DNA from 2 places in the Conyzicola sp. genome. Region 2 is predicted to be linked to the other one. Evidence: predicted binding sites of a transcription regulator. Region 2 holds the regulator's gene; the other holds the start of a gene.
What was found. The regulator HrcA, encoded in region 2, represses chaperone genes, less so after heat shock. The targets are predictions, from matches to a motif close to TTNGCACTCGNNNNNNNCGAGTGCNAA.

Region 1 (7,039 bases), on a different contig from region 2:
TGTATGCCGTCAACCATCTCGTCGGCCACGTCGGCGCCGACGTGCTGAGAGACGACGACAGCGAGATCTAGCTGCCGACCATCGCCCTGCTGGTCAGCGGCGGTCACACCTCGCTCCTGCTCGTGCGCGATCTCGTCTCCGATGTGGAGCTGCTCGGCGAGACCATCGACGACGCCGCAGGGGAGGCCTTCGACAAGGTCGCGCGCCTGCTCGGCCTTCCCTATCCCGGCGGGCCCCAGATCGACCGCGCGGCGATCGGCGGCGACCCGAGGGCGATCCGCTTCACCCGCGGGCTCAGCCTCCCGAAAGACATGGAGAAGCACCGCTACGACTTCTCCTTCTCTGGGCTGAAGACCGCTGTCGCGCGATGGGTCGAGCAGAGACGTGACTCCGGCGAGGAGCTGCCCATCGCGGATGTCGCGGCCAGCTTTCGCGAGTCGGTCGCCGACGTGCTGCTCACCAAGGCCATCGCGGCCTGCGCCGACTACGGCGTGCCGCGGCTACTGCTCGGCGGAGGCGTCGTCGCGAACGCGAGAGTGCGCGAGCTCGCCGCCGAACGGTGCGCGGCGGCGGGGGTGGAGCTGCGGGTTCCCCCTCTCTCGCTGTGCACCGACAACGGCGCCATGATCGCCGCCCTCGGCGCGCAGCTCGTCATGGCGGGTCACGCGCCGTCGACCCTCGGGTTCGGGGCGGATTCGACGCTGCCGGTCACCACCATCCAGGCGTGACCTGTCAACCGGGGGTTTGCCGGATTGACGCCCTCCACCGCCGGTGTCACGATGGCAGATGAATCCGACGAAGGAGTAGACGCCCATGGCCGATACAACCCCACCAACCCCTGAGCCAGCCGCATCAGAACCGGCCGCGGCAGCCCGCGCCGCAGAGCCGAATCCGGCTGTGGCCGCGGCGAGCCCGTACGCGCAGCAGCCATACGGCACGGCACCGGCGATGAACGTGCTCGCCATCGTCTCGCTCGTGTTGTCGGTCATCGGCATCAGCATCGCCGGTGCGATCACCGGGCACATCGCCCTCAAGCAGATCAAGGAGCGCGGTGAAGGCGGCTACGGCATCGCCCTTGCCGGCACGATCGTCGGCTGGATCGGCTGCGCCTTCTGGATCATCGGCTGGATCGTGGCGATCATCTGGGTTCTCGTTCTCGGCGGCACGCTCTGGACTATGAGCGAGATGCCCTACGACTACAGCTACTAGCATCCACTCACCAACGCGCCTCACGGTAGCGTTGGCTCACTGCACACGTATGACAATCCTCAGGAGATGCCATGGCTGAATCCAGCCCAGAAGTTCCCCCCGTCCCCGTTCCCCCAGTCGAGCCGACCCCGCGCGCCCCGCGTGCGAAGAAGCCAGCCGCCCCGAAGGCAGAGCAGACCGAGGCGACCGTCGTTCCGCCGATCGTCGACCTAGCTGGCACATCGAGCGCCCCGCCGTCGGCGCCTCCCGTGGAGAACCCCTACGTGCAGCCGAACCCCTATGCGCAAGGAGCTGCTGCTCCGAGCGGCCCGCCCGCCTACGCGGCGCAGCCGCAGAGCTATGGCACGCCTGGCCCGTCGAGCACCCTCGCGATCGTCTCGATGATCCTCGGCATCGTCGGCTTCGTCGGCAACAGCATCTTCGGCCTCGGCCTGCTGCCCGGCATCGCCGCGGTCGTCACCGGTCACATGGCCCAGAAGCGCCAGCCGCACGCCAAGGGGTTCTGGCTCACCGGCCTCATCCTCGGCTACATTGCGATTCTCGGCAGCCTTCTCATCGGCGGCTTCTGGATCGTCGTGTTCGCGATGTCTGCCTCTGACCCGTACTCGAGCTTCAGCTACTAGATCGACCTAGGCACGCTCGGCGAGAAGGGCAACCCGCTTCTCGCCGAGCCGTGTCACGATGAGCGTCGCACTCTCGGTGCCTTTGAGCGCGAGGCGCGTTCGCAGCACCGCCGGATCGACGTCGACACCGCGCTTCTTGATCTCCAGCACCCCGATGCCGCGGGCCCCCAGTTCCTTCTTCAGCGTCTTCTCGTCGAAGGGCAGCTGCTCGATCACCCGGAAGCAGCTCGCAAAGGGGCTATCCACCGCCTCGTGACTCGCGAGGTAGGCGATGCGAGGGTCGAGCATGTGGGCTCCCAGCGATCGCGCGAGGTCGCCGATCAGACGGGCGCGGATGACGGCGCCGTCGGGTTCGAGAACGTACTCGGCGATGTCGCCGGTCTCGGCATCCTCGCTGTCATGTGCGGCGGTGAGCTCTGCCATTCCGCTCGCGTCGATGACGAGAGCGGCGCGGCCGATGCCGGGTCGGGCAAGAGCTCCGAACCAGGTCGAGAGCTCGACCACATCGCCGCCGACGGAGACCCACTGCGCCTCGCAGCCATCGGGAATGAGGTCGCGGTCGATGCCGGGCCCGAGCTTCACGCCGACCGGGATTCGCGAGGCGATGCCGAAGGCGAAGTCGAGCGACGGCGACCAGTCGGCCGGGTCGTTGAGGCGGCGGGAGCTCGAGCGACGAGCAGGGTCGATGTAGGCGGCGTCGAACGCCCCAAGGTCGACCGTCGTTGCATCCTCGTTGACGACAGTCGCGTTCTGCCATGGGGCGAGGTTGTAGGCGGCCAGCGCCGCGGTGACCTCATCGCGCTCCACCGCGGTCACCTCGAGGTCGATCGCTGCCATCGCGAGTGCATCTGCGCCGATGCCGCAGCCGAGGTCGACGACCCTGGTGAGTCCGGCATCCCGGTAGCGTCCTGCGTGGAGGGCTGCGACACGCAGTCGGGTTGCCTGCTCCAGCCCCGCCGTCGTGAACAGCATGCGCTCGGCGAACGGGCCGAACTTGGCAACGGCCTTGCTTCGCAGTCGGGCCTGGTGGAGAACAGCTGCGACGAGCACGGGGGAGTGCCCCGCCTTGCGGAGGTCGGCGACCGAGCGCACCACGTCGGTTCCGGCGTGCCATGCGGGAAGCGAGTCGAGCAGCCGGAGGCCGTCGGGTGTGAGCAGTTCGCGCAGCTCTGAGGACTCCATCTGCCAACCGTAGCAATTGGCACTCACGTTGAATGAGTGCCAGCCCGTGGCTTATAGTTGCTCTTGGCACTCTCCCGGTGAGTCTGCCAATCGAAGTTTCGCAATCCAGAAAGAAGAGGTCAACCGTGTCGGTCTCCATCAAGCCGCTCGAGGATCGCATTGTCATCCAGCAGGTCGAAGCAGAAACGACGACCGCGTCCGGTCTTGTCATTCCTGACACCGCCAAGGAGAAGCCGCAGGAAGGCGACGTCGTCGCCGTCGGCCCCGGTCGCATCGATGACAACGGCAACCGCGTGCCCCTCGACATCGCCGTCGGCGACAAGGTCATCTACTCCAAGTACGGCGGAACCGAGGTGAAGTACGGCGGCGTCGACTACCTCGTGCTCTCTGCTCGCGACGTGCTCGCCGTGGTTGTGCGCTAGAACCACCACTTTTTGCCAGAAGGCCCCGCGGCTCTGCCACGGGGCCTTCTGCTGTTGCGGGGGAGCATAGGCTGTGGCAGGTGCCGCCGACCCCGCCTTCTGCCCAGCGCACCCTCGGCATCGGTGTTGCATTTGCCGTTAGCGCCTACGGCCTCTGGGGCTTTCTTCCCCTCTTCTTCCGTGCGCTCGAGCCGGCGGGAGCCCTCGAGATCGTCGCGTGGCGCATCGTGCTCTCTCTCGTGTTCTGCGCGCTGCTGCTCACGGTGCTGCGGGGCTGGGGAGCGCTCGTGGTCATCGTGCGCGACCGGCGCACGGTGCTCATCATGGGCGCGGCTGGTGCCCTCATCCTCGTCAACTGGCTCGTGTACGTGTTCGCGACCCTCAACGACCACGTCGTCGAGGCATCCCTCGGCTATTTCGCGAACCCGATCGTGACAGTGCTCCTCGGGGTGGTTGTTCTTCGAGAGCGACTTCGGCCGATGCAGTGGACCGCGATCGGCATCAGCGCGGTCGCGGTCGTCGTGCTCGCCGTCAACTACGGGCAGGTGCCGTGGATCGCGCTCGCCCTCGCCTTCTCCTTCGGCATCTATGGATTCATCAAGAAGCAGGTGGGAGGCCGCGTCGACGCCGTCAGCGGTCTGACCATCGAGACGGCATGGCTTGCTCCTGCGGCGGGCATCACGCTCGGAGTGATCGCGGCGAACGGCGACCTCGTTCTCGGCACCCAGGGTGGCATCCACACGGCCTTGCTGCTGAGCGCCGGAGCCGTGACCGCGGTGCCCCTTCTGCTGTTCGCGGCCGCCGCACGACGGATCCCGCTCGTCTACCTCGGGCTCTCGCAGTACCTCGCGCCCGTGCTGCAGTTCGTCATCGGCGTGTTCATCTTCCGTGAGGACATGCCGTTCGCGCGCTGGCTCGGCTTCGCCCTCGTCTGGGTTGCGCTCATCGTGCTGACGATCGACATGCTGCGCGCCAATCGAGCCCTTCGCCGCGCCTCGCTCCAGCCCCTGTAGCGCGCTAGGGTCTGAGAAGACCTCTTGTTAGTCGGAAGGACGCCCTGTGCCGCGCTTCGGCCCCGCTCTCACCACCGTGACGGCGCTCACCGTCCTCGTCGCCCTCTCCGGTTGCACCGCTGCTGAGCCGATCGATGCCTCGCCGTCGCCCTCTGCAACCTATGCGCCGACCGGCGACGGAGTGCTGCGCATCGGCACCGTGCTGCCGCCAGGCGCTCTCGCCCAGGTGGCCGGAGTCGAGATCGCGGTGCGAGAGATCAACGAGCAGGGTGGCCTCGACGGCGTGCCGGTGGAGGTCTTCCACCGCACCTCCGGCGACCCGGCGACCGATGCAGCCGAGGCGTCATTCGCTGCGCTCATCGAGCTCGGTGTCGATGTCGTCATCGGACCGTCGTCGACCGACATCGCCGAGCGACTGATCGGCCCGGCCACCGAGGCGGGCGTGCCGCTCATCTCGCCGTCGGCCACCGGGCTCGGCGCTCTGGACGACGAGGGCATGCTGTTCAGCGCTGCCGTCGCAGGCGGCGCGGAGTGGGCCGCTATCGCCGACGCGCTCGCCGGTGTCGATGCGTCATCCATCGCCTATCTGTCGACCGACGACTCGGCAGGAGCCGACGGCCTTGCGAGTCTCACCGCGGCCATGCCAGATACTGCCGCCGTGGAGTACGAGGCCGACTTCGGGGCCGAGGTCACCGATTTCGCCAGCATCGCCAAGAAGGCGGCAAAGGCCAAGCCGGATGCGGTCGTCATCTCGGCCGCGACCGCGCAGCAGGCGGTCGGCCTACTCTCAGCACTGTCTGCCGCGGGAATCGACGGCTCCCGCGTCTGGCTCGACGGCCGCACCACCCTCGACTACTCGACCACTCTCGCCGCGGGAGTGCTCGAGGGAGCCACCGGCATCGTCGCCGGTGGTGAGGTGGATGAGGCGTTCGCCCTTCGCCTTCGGCAGGCAGACCCGGCTGTCGGAGCAGACTCCGCGTTCGCCGCAGAGGCGTACGACGCCACGATCATGGCGGCGCTCGCGGTGCTCATCAGCGGGGACGACGGAGGCCCGGCGATCGCGCGCCACCTTCGCTCGATCTCGGTCGGCGGCATCCCGTGCACGAGCTTCGGCGAGTGCGCCTCGGTGCTCGCGACAGAACCCGACATCGACTACACCGGGCGCTCCGGGCCCGTCGACCTCTCTGAGAGCGGGGATGCCGCGGGCGGAACATTCACGATCGTCGCCTACGCGGCATCCAACAGCTTCGCTCCGTCGCGCACCGTCACGACCGGATAGCGCACGACGCAATCCGTCGGTTAAACGCCGAAAAGTTGCGCAAACGCACGCTTCGAGCGCCCCGTAGATAACGATTTCGCCGTGTTACAGGGCTGTAACACCCTCGTATTGTTTCTGAGCCTCAAGCCCCGTAACTTGGCAGAACAGGTGTGCACCAGCACGACTGTGTCTTAAACACAATCACTAGCAAGGAGCAACATGAGCGTATTCGCGAAGGCCTCGGCCTCCCGCTCACGGACCCTCAAGTCGGTACTCGGCGGCATTGCCGTCGTCAGCGTTTCCGCCATCGTTTTGGCTGGCTGCGCCCCGACCCCTGAGGCTGACGACAACGGCGGAGGATCCGTCGAGCGTGACCTCACCCTGAAGATCGGAACGGCTCTGCCGATCTCCGGCAACCTCGCATTCCTCGGCCCGCCCGAGATCGCAGGTGTTGGTCTTGCTGCAAAGCAGATCAACGAGGCCGACCTCGGCATCCAGATCGAGGTCACCTACGGCGACTCCGGCGACACAGACAACAAGGCATACGCGACCGAGGTCCCCCGTCTGCTGAGCGAGGGCGTCTCCGCCATCATCGGCGCGGCATCCTCCGGTACGTCCAAGCAGTTCATCGACGACGTCACGGGCGCTGGAGTCATCCAGTTCTCGCCGGCGAACACCTCGGCGGACTTCACGACGTGGGACGACAACGGCCTCTACTGGCGCACCGCCCCGTCTGACGTGCTGCAGGGCGAGGTTCTCGGTAACCTCATCGCTGCCGACGGCAACGAGACGCTCGGCATCATCTACCTCAACGACTCGTACGGCACCGGCCTCACCGAGTTCACCACGGAGGCCTTCGAGGGCGCCGGTGGCGAGGTTGTTGCTGCTGAGTCGTACAACACGGGCGACACCTCGTTCGATGCTCAGATCAGCTCGGTTCTTGCGGCCGACCCCGACGCGATTGCACTCATCGCGTTCGAGGAGACCAAGACGATCGTTCCTGGTCTTGCTGGCTTCCCGACCGACAAGCTCTACTTCGTCGACGGCAACCTGGCTGACTACTCGGCTGACTTCCCGGCCGGCACCCTCACGGGCGCTCAGGGAACGCTTCCGGGTCTCGACACCGCTACGCTCGGCTCCTTCACCGACGACCTGCAGGCATACGTTGCCGAGCAGGGCGACGCGGAGCTGAAGGACTACAGCTACGCAGCTGAGTCCTACGACGCCGTCGTTCTCCTCGCGCTCGCTGCTCTCGCAGCGAACTCGGTGGATGGCGCCGACATCGCGGCGAAGCTCCAGGAGGTCTCCGGTGGTTCTGGCGACGGCGAGAAG
Region 2 (7,039 bases):
CTCCTGCAGCTGAAGGCGCAGCCCGGTGTCGACGCCAGCAGGGATGTCGATGGTCATGGTGCGGCTCGCGCGCACGCGCCCCTGACCGGCACACGTGACGCAGGGGCTCGGGATGACGGTGCCGAACCCGCGGCAGGTGCCGCAGGGGCTGGAGGTCATGAGGTTGCCGAGCAGGCTGCGAACCGCCCGCTGGATCTGGCCGGAGCCGTGGCAGATGTCGCAGACGACAGCGCGGGTGCCCGGCGCGCAGCAGCTGCCCTCGCAGGTCTCGCACAGCACGGCCGTGTTGACCTCGATGTCGCGCTTGGTGCCGAACATGACCTCGGCGAGCTCGACCTCGACTCGCAACAGTGCGTCCCCGCCGCGCTCGGTGCGGGAGCGGGGTGCGGCTCCGCTGCCTCCGGCGCCGGGGGCGCCTCCGAAGAAGGTCTCGAAGATGTCGCCGAAACCGCCGAAGCCGCCGGCGCTGAACCCGGGGGCTCCGCCGCCGTCGTAGTTAGCGCGCTGCCCTGGGTCGCTGAGCACCTCGTAGGCGTGGGTGACCTCTTTGAACTTCTCCTCTGCCTCCTTGCCCGGATTCACATCCGGGTGGAACTCGCGAGCCATCCGGCGGTACGCCTTCTTGATCTCCTCCGGCGATGCCGTCTTCTCGACACCGAGTACGTCGTAATGGTCAGCCACAGTGGTTCTTCGTCCTCACGGTTGGAATTCTAGGCGCGTGCCAGTGCATCGGCATTGGTTAGTCGGTGCCGAGCAGGCGAGTCAGGTATCGGGCGACAGCGCGAACCGCGGCCATGTTGTTGGAGTAGTCCATGCGAGTCGGGCCGAGGACGCCGAGTCGGGCGACGGTGCCTCCAGAGGTCGTGTAGCCGCTGGAGAGCACCGACGTCTCGCCGAGGCCGAACTCCGCGTTCTCCCGGCCGATACTCACGGCCACGCCGTTGCGGTCGGCCTCGACCTCGCTGAACAGCTTGAGCAGCGTGACCTGCTCTTCTATTGCCTCGAGCACCGGGTAGATGCTTCCGGTGAAGTCGTTCTCCGTGCGCACGAGATTGGCCGCCCCCGCCATAACCAGCTTCTCCTGGCGATTTGCCGCGACCTGGTCAAGAAGACTCGATGTGATGTCGGTGACGAGGTCGGCCCGATCGGCAGCGAACTGCGACGGGAACGAGGCGAGAATGGATGCCGCCTCAGCAAGCCCAAGGCCGCCGATCGAGGCATTGAGCTTCGATCGCAGCTCGGCGATGTCATCGACGCCGACATCCGCTCGCAGGTCGATGATGTTCTGCTCGACCCGCCCGCTGTCGGAGATGAAGACGACCATCACTCTGCGCGCGCTGAGCGGCACAAGCTCGATGTGCCGCACCCGTGACTTCGCGAGCGAGGGATACTGCACGAGGGCAACATGGTTGGTTAGCTGCGAGAGCAGTCGAACGGTGCGGGCGAGCACGTCGTCGAGGTCGACCGACTGGCCGAGGAATGTCTCGATCGCCTGACGCTGGGCAGAGCTCAGTGGTCGGAGGTCGGCGAGCTGGTCGACGAACACCCGGTAGCCCTTGTCGGTCGGCACCCGACCGGAGGATGTGTGAGGAGCTGCGATGAGCTCTTCCTCCTCGAGACTGGCCATGTCGTTACGGATCGTCGCCGCGGACACACCGAACGAATGGCGCTCGACGATCGACTTGGATCCGACGGGTTCGCGGGAGGCCACATAGTCCTGCACGATGACGCGAAGCACCTCGAGACCACGATCCGAGACCACGAACACCCGCCTTTCCTGTGCTAGCACTCCGTATGCCTGACTGCCAATTGTATCGCGACACACAGCGACGAAGGCGTTGCACGCATCGTTATCCAAGCGCTAGCTTGTCTCTGTGCTTGCGCGCGCCCCTCATACGGGGTGCGAGCATGAGCGCAAGCCCCGAGACACACCACGGGACCTACCCTCGTTCACCTGAAAGGCAACGACACATGACTGATTCAACTCCGGCTCCGGTTCCGGCCGCCCCCCTCTCCGAGACCGAGGACCGCCAGTGGGCGAGCTTCGCGCACCTTGGTGGCATCATCGGCATCCTGCCCTCGCTCATCATCTGGCTCATCTTCAAGGACCGCGGCGCGTTCACGAACACCGAGGCGAAGGAGGCGCTGAACTTCCAGATCACCGCCCTCATCGGCCAGGTTGCGATCATCATCATCAACACGATCCTGACGGCCGTCACCTTCGGCATCTGGGGCCTCATCGGCTGGATCCTGCCGCTCGCCCTCTGGGTTGTCACGGTGATCTTCTCGATCCAGGGCTTCCTCAAGACCAAGGACGGCGTCGCATACCGCTACCCGTTCGCCCTGCGCCTCATCAAGTAGTCATTTCGCAGCTCGCCTGCACTCAGAACGGCCCCGGGGTTTGCTCCGGGGCCGTTCTGCTGTTTGATGGCCCCATGAGCACGCCGCCTCCCGCCAACCCGTACGTGCAGTCGCAGACCCCGATGAGCCCCAGTGACGAGAAGCTCTGGGCGACGCTCATCCACATCGGAGGCTTCGTGTTTGTCGGATTCTGGGCCGGGGTCATCGGCTACCTCGTGCTCAAGGACCGCGGCCCGTTCATTCGCCAGCACAGCGCCACCGCGCTCAACTTCCAGCTCACGATGCTCATCGCTCTCGTCGTCGGCTTCGTGCTCTCGCTCATCGGCATCGGCATCCTCCTGCTGCTCGCCGTCTACGTTCTGCAGATCGTGTTCGGCATCCTTGCGGCGATGGCAGCGAACCGCGGCGAGTACTACACCTACCCGCTCTCGATCCGCTTCGTGAGCTAGTCGAGTAGCCCCTAGTTCAGCTGCGGCTAGTCCAGCAGCCTGCGCACGACCGAATCGGCCAGTAGCCGGCCGCGCAGCGTCAGCACGACAGTGCCATGAATGGCTTCGGCTGCATCGACCAGTCCATCGGCAATGAGGCCGGCGACCGCCCGTCGACCGGATGCCGTAAGCACGGCGATCGAGACCCCCTCGCGAATGCGCGTCGACAGCAGCACTCCCTCGACCCGCCGAGTCTCAGCGTCGAGCGTCTCGCGCCCGGCACCCGGTGAGTGCCCTGCCGCGATGCGGTCCGCGTAGGCGGATGGATGCTTCACGTTCCACCAGCGCACTCCGCCGACGTGGCTGTGCGCTCCTGGCCCGATTCCCCACCAGTCGTGCCCGCGCCAGTAGGCGAGGTTGTGCCGACTCGCGGTGTCGCCAGCGCGCCAGTTGCTTACCTCGTACCACTCGAAGCCGGCCGCGGAGAGCAGCTCGTCGGCGAGCTCGTACATGTCGGCCTGCAGGTCGTCGTCTGGCATGGCCAGCTCACCGCTGCGGATCTGCCGCGCGAGCTTCGTACCGTCCTCCACGATGAGGGCGTAGGCACTGAGGTGGTCGGGGTGCTGGGCTATCGCATGCTCGAGCGACGTGCGCCAGTCGTCGATCGACTCGCCGGGTGTGCCGTAGATGAGGTCGAGGCTGACGCCGAGTCCCGCCTGACGCGCCCACTCGACGACCAGCGGTATCCGGTGCGGGTCGTGCGTGCGCTCGAGAGCGGCGAGCACGTGGGGCACCGCGGACTGCATGCCGAACGACACCCGGGTGAATCCTGCCTCGCGAAGCGCGACCAGGTAGTCGAAGTCGACGGAGTCGGGGTTCGCCTCCGTCGTGATCTCCGCGCCCGCAACCACGCCCCACTCGTCGACGATCGCGCCGAGTATCGCAGCGAGATCGGATGCCGGAAGCAGCGTCGGGGTTCCCCCACCGAAGAACACCGTCGACGCTGGCCTGTCTGGAAGGCCGGATGCCCGCAGCACCGACCCGGCAAGCGAAACCTCGGTCGCCGCCTGGCCGGCGTAGTCGCTGCGTCGAGCCCCGCGCAGTTCGTCGGTCGTGTAGGTGTTGAAGTCGCAGTATCCGCAGCGCACGCGGCAGAAGGGCACGTGCACGTAGACCCCGAAGTCGCGCTCCGTCGCTCCATCCAGCACAGACGGCGGGAGCATGCCGTCGAGCGGGGCCGGGTCGGCGAGCGGGAGGGCAGACGGCATCCGTCTAGTCTCTCAGCTTTGGGAATCGAGGTGCCGTCGGTGATGGCACGATGGACTCGTGACCAACTACATACTCTGGGACGTCGACGGAACGCTGGTGCGCAATGGCAAGGATGCGGGCAACCTGTACCACGAGGCCATCGAGTTGGCAGTGGGTCACGCGATCGCGGTGCGCCTTCCCAACACCCACGGCAAGACCGACGGCCAGATCCTGCGGGAGTCGCTCGCCGCGCACGGCCTCCCAGAGTCGCTGCACGCGAGCGCATCGGTGCACCTCGACGAGCTGTCGCGGCTGCGCCACGAGAGCGGCAGCCATCGCGAGATCTGCCCAGGCGTCCTTTCGGCCCTTGCCGCGGCATCCAGCGCTGGATGGGTGAACGCGCTTCTGACGGGCAACTCCGCCAACCGCAGTCGCTACAAGATCTCTGGCGCCGGCATCGACCCGTCGCTGTTCGACTGGGACCACTCCTACTTCGGCCACGAGACGCCGGTGAGGTCTGACCTCACGCGTGCAGCGAAGGCGGACCACCCGTCTGACGCGCTCGTGATCGTGGGCGACACGCCCGGCGACGACATCGCCGCGACAGCCGCTGGGATCCCTTTCCTGGCCGTTGCGACGGGCGTGTACCCCGCTGACGACCTGCGCGAAACGGGCGCAACACTCGTCATGGACGACCTGGAGTCCGGGCTAGATAGCCTCATCGGAGCCCTCGCAGAGCTCTCTGGCTGACCTCCGCCCTCGTTCGGGGTACATTTCGGTCGCATTACAGCAGGTTACTTTTGGGTTCCAGTTATTCTCGTTTTCACTCACGAGGGCAATATCTGCTATAGCCTTAGCCACAACCGCGCATTGTCAGTGATGATGGCGCGCGGCAACGGTTTCGACAATCGGAACCAAGTAGAAACGCTCCTGGAGGAGTTTTAAAAATGGCAACAGGCACAGTCAAGTGGTTCAACGCAGAAAAGGGCTTCGGCTTCATCGCTCCTGAGGATGGTAGTCCGGACGTTTTCGCCCACTACTCGGCAATCACGGGCTCGGGCTACAAGTCTCTCGACGAGAACCAGAAGGTCGAGTTCGAGATCACGCAGGGCCCCAAGGGCCCGCAGGCGGAGAACATCCGCGCACTCTAGTCTTTGTATTCATTAGATACACCAGACTGAACGAAGAAGCCCCGGGCAACCGGGGCTTCTTTGTTTAACCCGCACGGGACGCGGTGAGACCCAGTGCGCCGAGATCTAGTGCGCCGACTTCGACAGCTTGCGAAGGTAGTCGATGCGCGCCTGCAACTGCGACACGGTCGCCTGTGCGACTGCTGGCCCACCGCACACCCGGCGCAGCTCGGCATGGATGATGCCGTGCGGCTGACCCGACAGCTTGGCCCGCATCGACACGAGCCCGTTGAGCACCTTGCGCTGGTCTTTGAGGGTGCGGTAGAGCGGCGGCGGCGTGCGCTCCTCTGGAGGGAGCGCCTGCTCGCGGGCCGACGACCGGCGGGACTGGCGCGCCTGGCGCGCCTGCAGCACCTCGCGCACCTGGTCGGGCTCGAGGATTCCCGGGATACCGAGGAAGTCGTGCTCCTCATCGCTGAGTGTCTCCGCGGCGAAACCGAACTCCGCGCCGTCGAACAGCACCCGGTCGAAGTTGGCATCCGACTCGAGGGCCTTCCAGTCATACTCCTCTGTCAGGCTCTCTGAGACGCTCTCGCTGGTCTCCGCCTCGACGAGGAGTGAGTCGTCGAGCAGCGTGTCTCCAGAGTCGCGGTCGAGCGCGTGGTCGCGCTCCAGCTCGAGGGCGTGGGCGAGGGTCATGAGGGTCGGCACGCTGGGAACGAAGATCGAGGCGATCTCGCCACGGCGGCGCGCACGAACGAATCGCCCCACCGCCTGCGCGAAGTACAGAGGGGTGGATGCCGAGGTCGCGTAGACGCCGACGCACAGTCGAGGAACGTCGACGCCCTCCGACACCATCCGCACGGCCACGAGCCAGCGGCTCGTGCCCTGCGAGAACGTGTCGATCCTGTCGGAGCCGGCCTTCTCGTCAGAGAGGACGACGGTCGGCTTCTCCCCGGTGATGCGCTGCAGCAGCTCTGCGTAGGCGCGGGCGTTCGCCTGGTCGGTTGCGATGACGAGGCCACCGGCGTCGGGGATGTTGTCGCGCACCTCGGTGAGGCGCCGGTCAGCCGCGGCGAGCACCGACGGCATCCACTCCCCCTCTGGCGACAGCGCGGTTCGCCATGCCTGGGCGGTGACGTCTTTGGTGTCGCCCTCGCCGAGCCGCGCCTCCATCTCGTCGCCCGTCGTGGTGCGCCAGCGCATGCGGCCGGCGTAGGCCATGAAGAGCACGGGGCGCACCACGCCGTCGGCGAGAGCGCGACCGTAGCCGTAGTTGTAGTCGGTGACAGACGTGCGGATGCCCGCGGCATCCGGTGCGTAGGTCACGAAGGGAATCGGGGCAGTGTCGCTGCGGAAAGGGGTTCCGGTTAGTGACAGCCGCCGTGTAGCCGGCCCGAAGGCCTCACGGATCGCATCGCCCCAGCTCAGCGCGTCGCCACCATGGTGCACCTCGTCGAGGATGACGAGGGTGCGGGCCGACTCTGTGATGCGCTTGTGCAGCTCAGCCTTGATCGCGACCTGCGCATAGGTGACCGCGAGTCCGTGGAAGCGCCGACCGCCGAATGCATCGCCATTGCGAAACTCTGGGTTCAGTCGGATGCCGACCCGGTGGGCGGCATCTGCCCACTGGCGCTTCAGATGCTCCGTCGGAGCCACCACTGTGACCCGGTCGACCACACGGCGGGCGATGAGCTCTGTCGCCAGACGCAGCGCGAAGGTGGTCTTTCCTGCACCGGGCGTGGCCGCAGCGAGGAAGTCGCGTGGCTCGCGCTCGAAGTAGAGGTCGAGCGCCTCGGCCTGCCAGGCGCGAAGGCGATCGGCGGTTCCGCGCGCTGCGCGCTCTGGGTAGGAGGGTGAGAGGTGCTCTGC

Region 1: a site for HrcA is predicted at 3,031-3,057, ahead of groES (co-chaperone GroES). Genes of this name have one in related genera too.

What each region holds. Positions count from the first base shown of each region.
Region 1 is NZ_JBXMIS010000137.1:558-7,596, reverse strand. It holds partial or broken gene tsaD (tRNA (adenosine(37)-N6)-threonylcarbamoyltransferase complex transferase subunit TsaD) at 1-728, shown strand, start outside; gene AC14A7_RS12415 (DUF4190 domain-containing protein) at 814-1,209, shown strand; gene AC14A7_RS12410 (DUF4190 domain-containing protein) at 1,281-1,832, shown strand; gene AC14A7_RS12405 (THUMP-like domain-containing protein) at 1,839-3,014, opposite strand; gene groES (co-chaperone GroES) at 3,140-3,436, shown strand; gene rarD (EamA family transporter RarD) at 3,517-4,449, shown strand; gene AC14A7_RS12390 (ABC transporter substrate-binding protein) at 4,496-5,728, shown strand; gene AC14A7_RS12385 (ABC transporter substrate-binding protein) at 5,927-7,039, shown strand, end outside.
Region 2 is NZ_JBXMIS010000140.1:9,381-16,419, forward strand. It holds gene dnaJ (molecular chaperone DnaJ) at 1-681, opposite strand, end outside; gene hrcA (heat-inducible transcriptional repressor HrcA) at 740-1,762, opposite strand; gene AC14A7_RS12955 (DUF4870 domain-containing protein) at 1,972-2,361, shown strand; gene AC14A7_RS12960 (DUF4870 domain-containing protein) at 2,436-2,810, shown strand; gene hemW (radical SAM family heme chaperone HemW) at 2,837-4,057, opposite strand; gene AC14A7_RS12970 (HAD family hydrolase) at 4,116-4,787, shown strand; gene AC14A7_RS12975 (cold-shock protein) at 4,985-5,188, shown strand; gene AC14A7_RS12980 (DEAD/DEAH box helicase) at 5,294-7,039, opposite strand, start outside.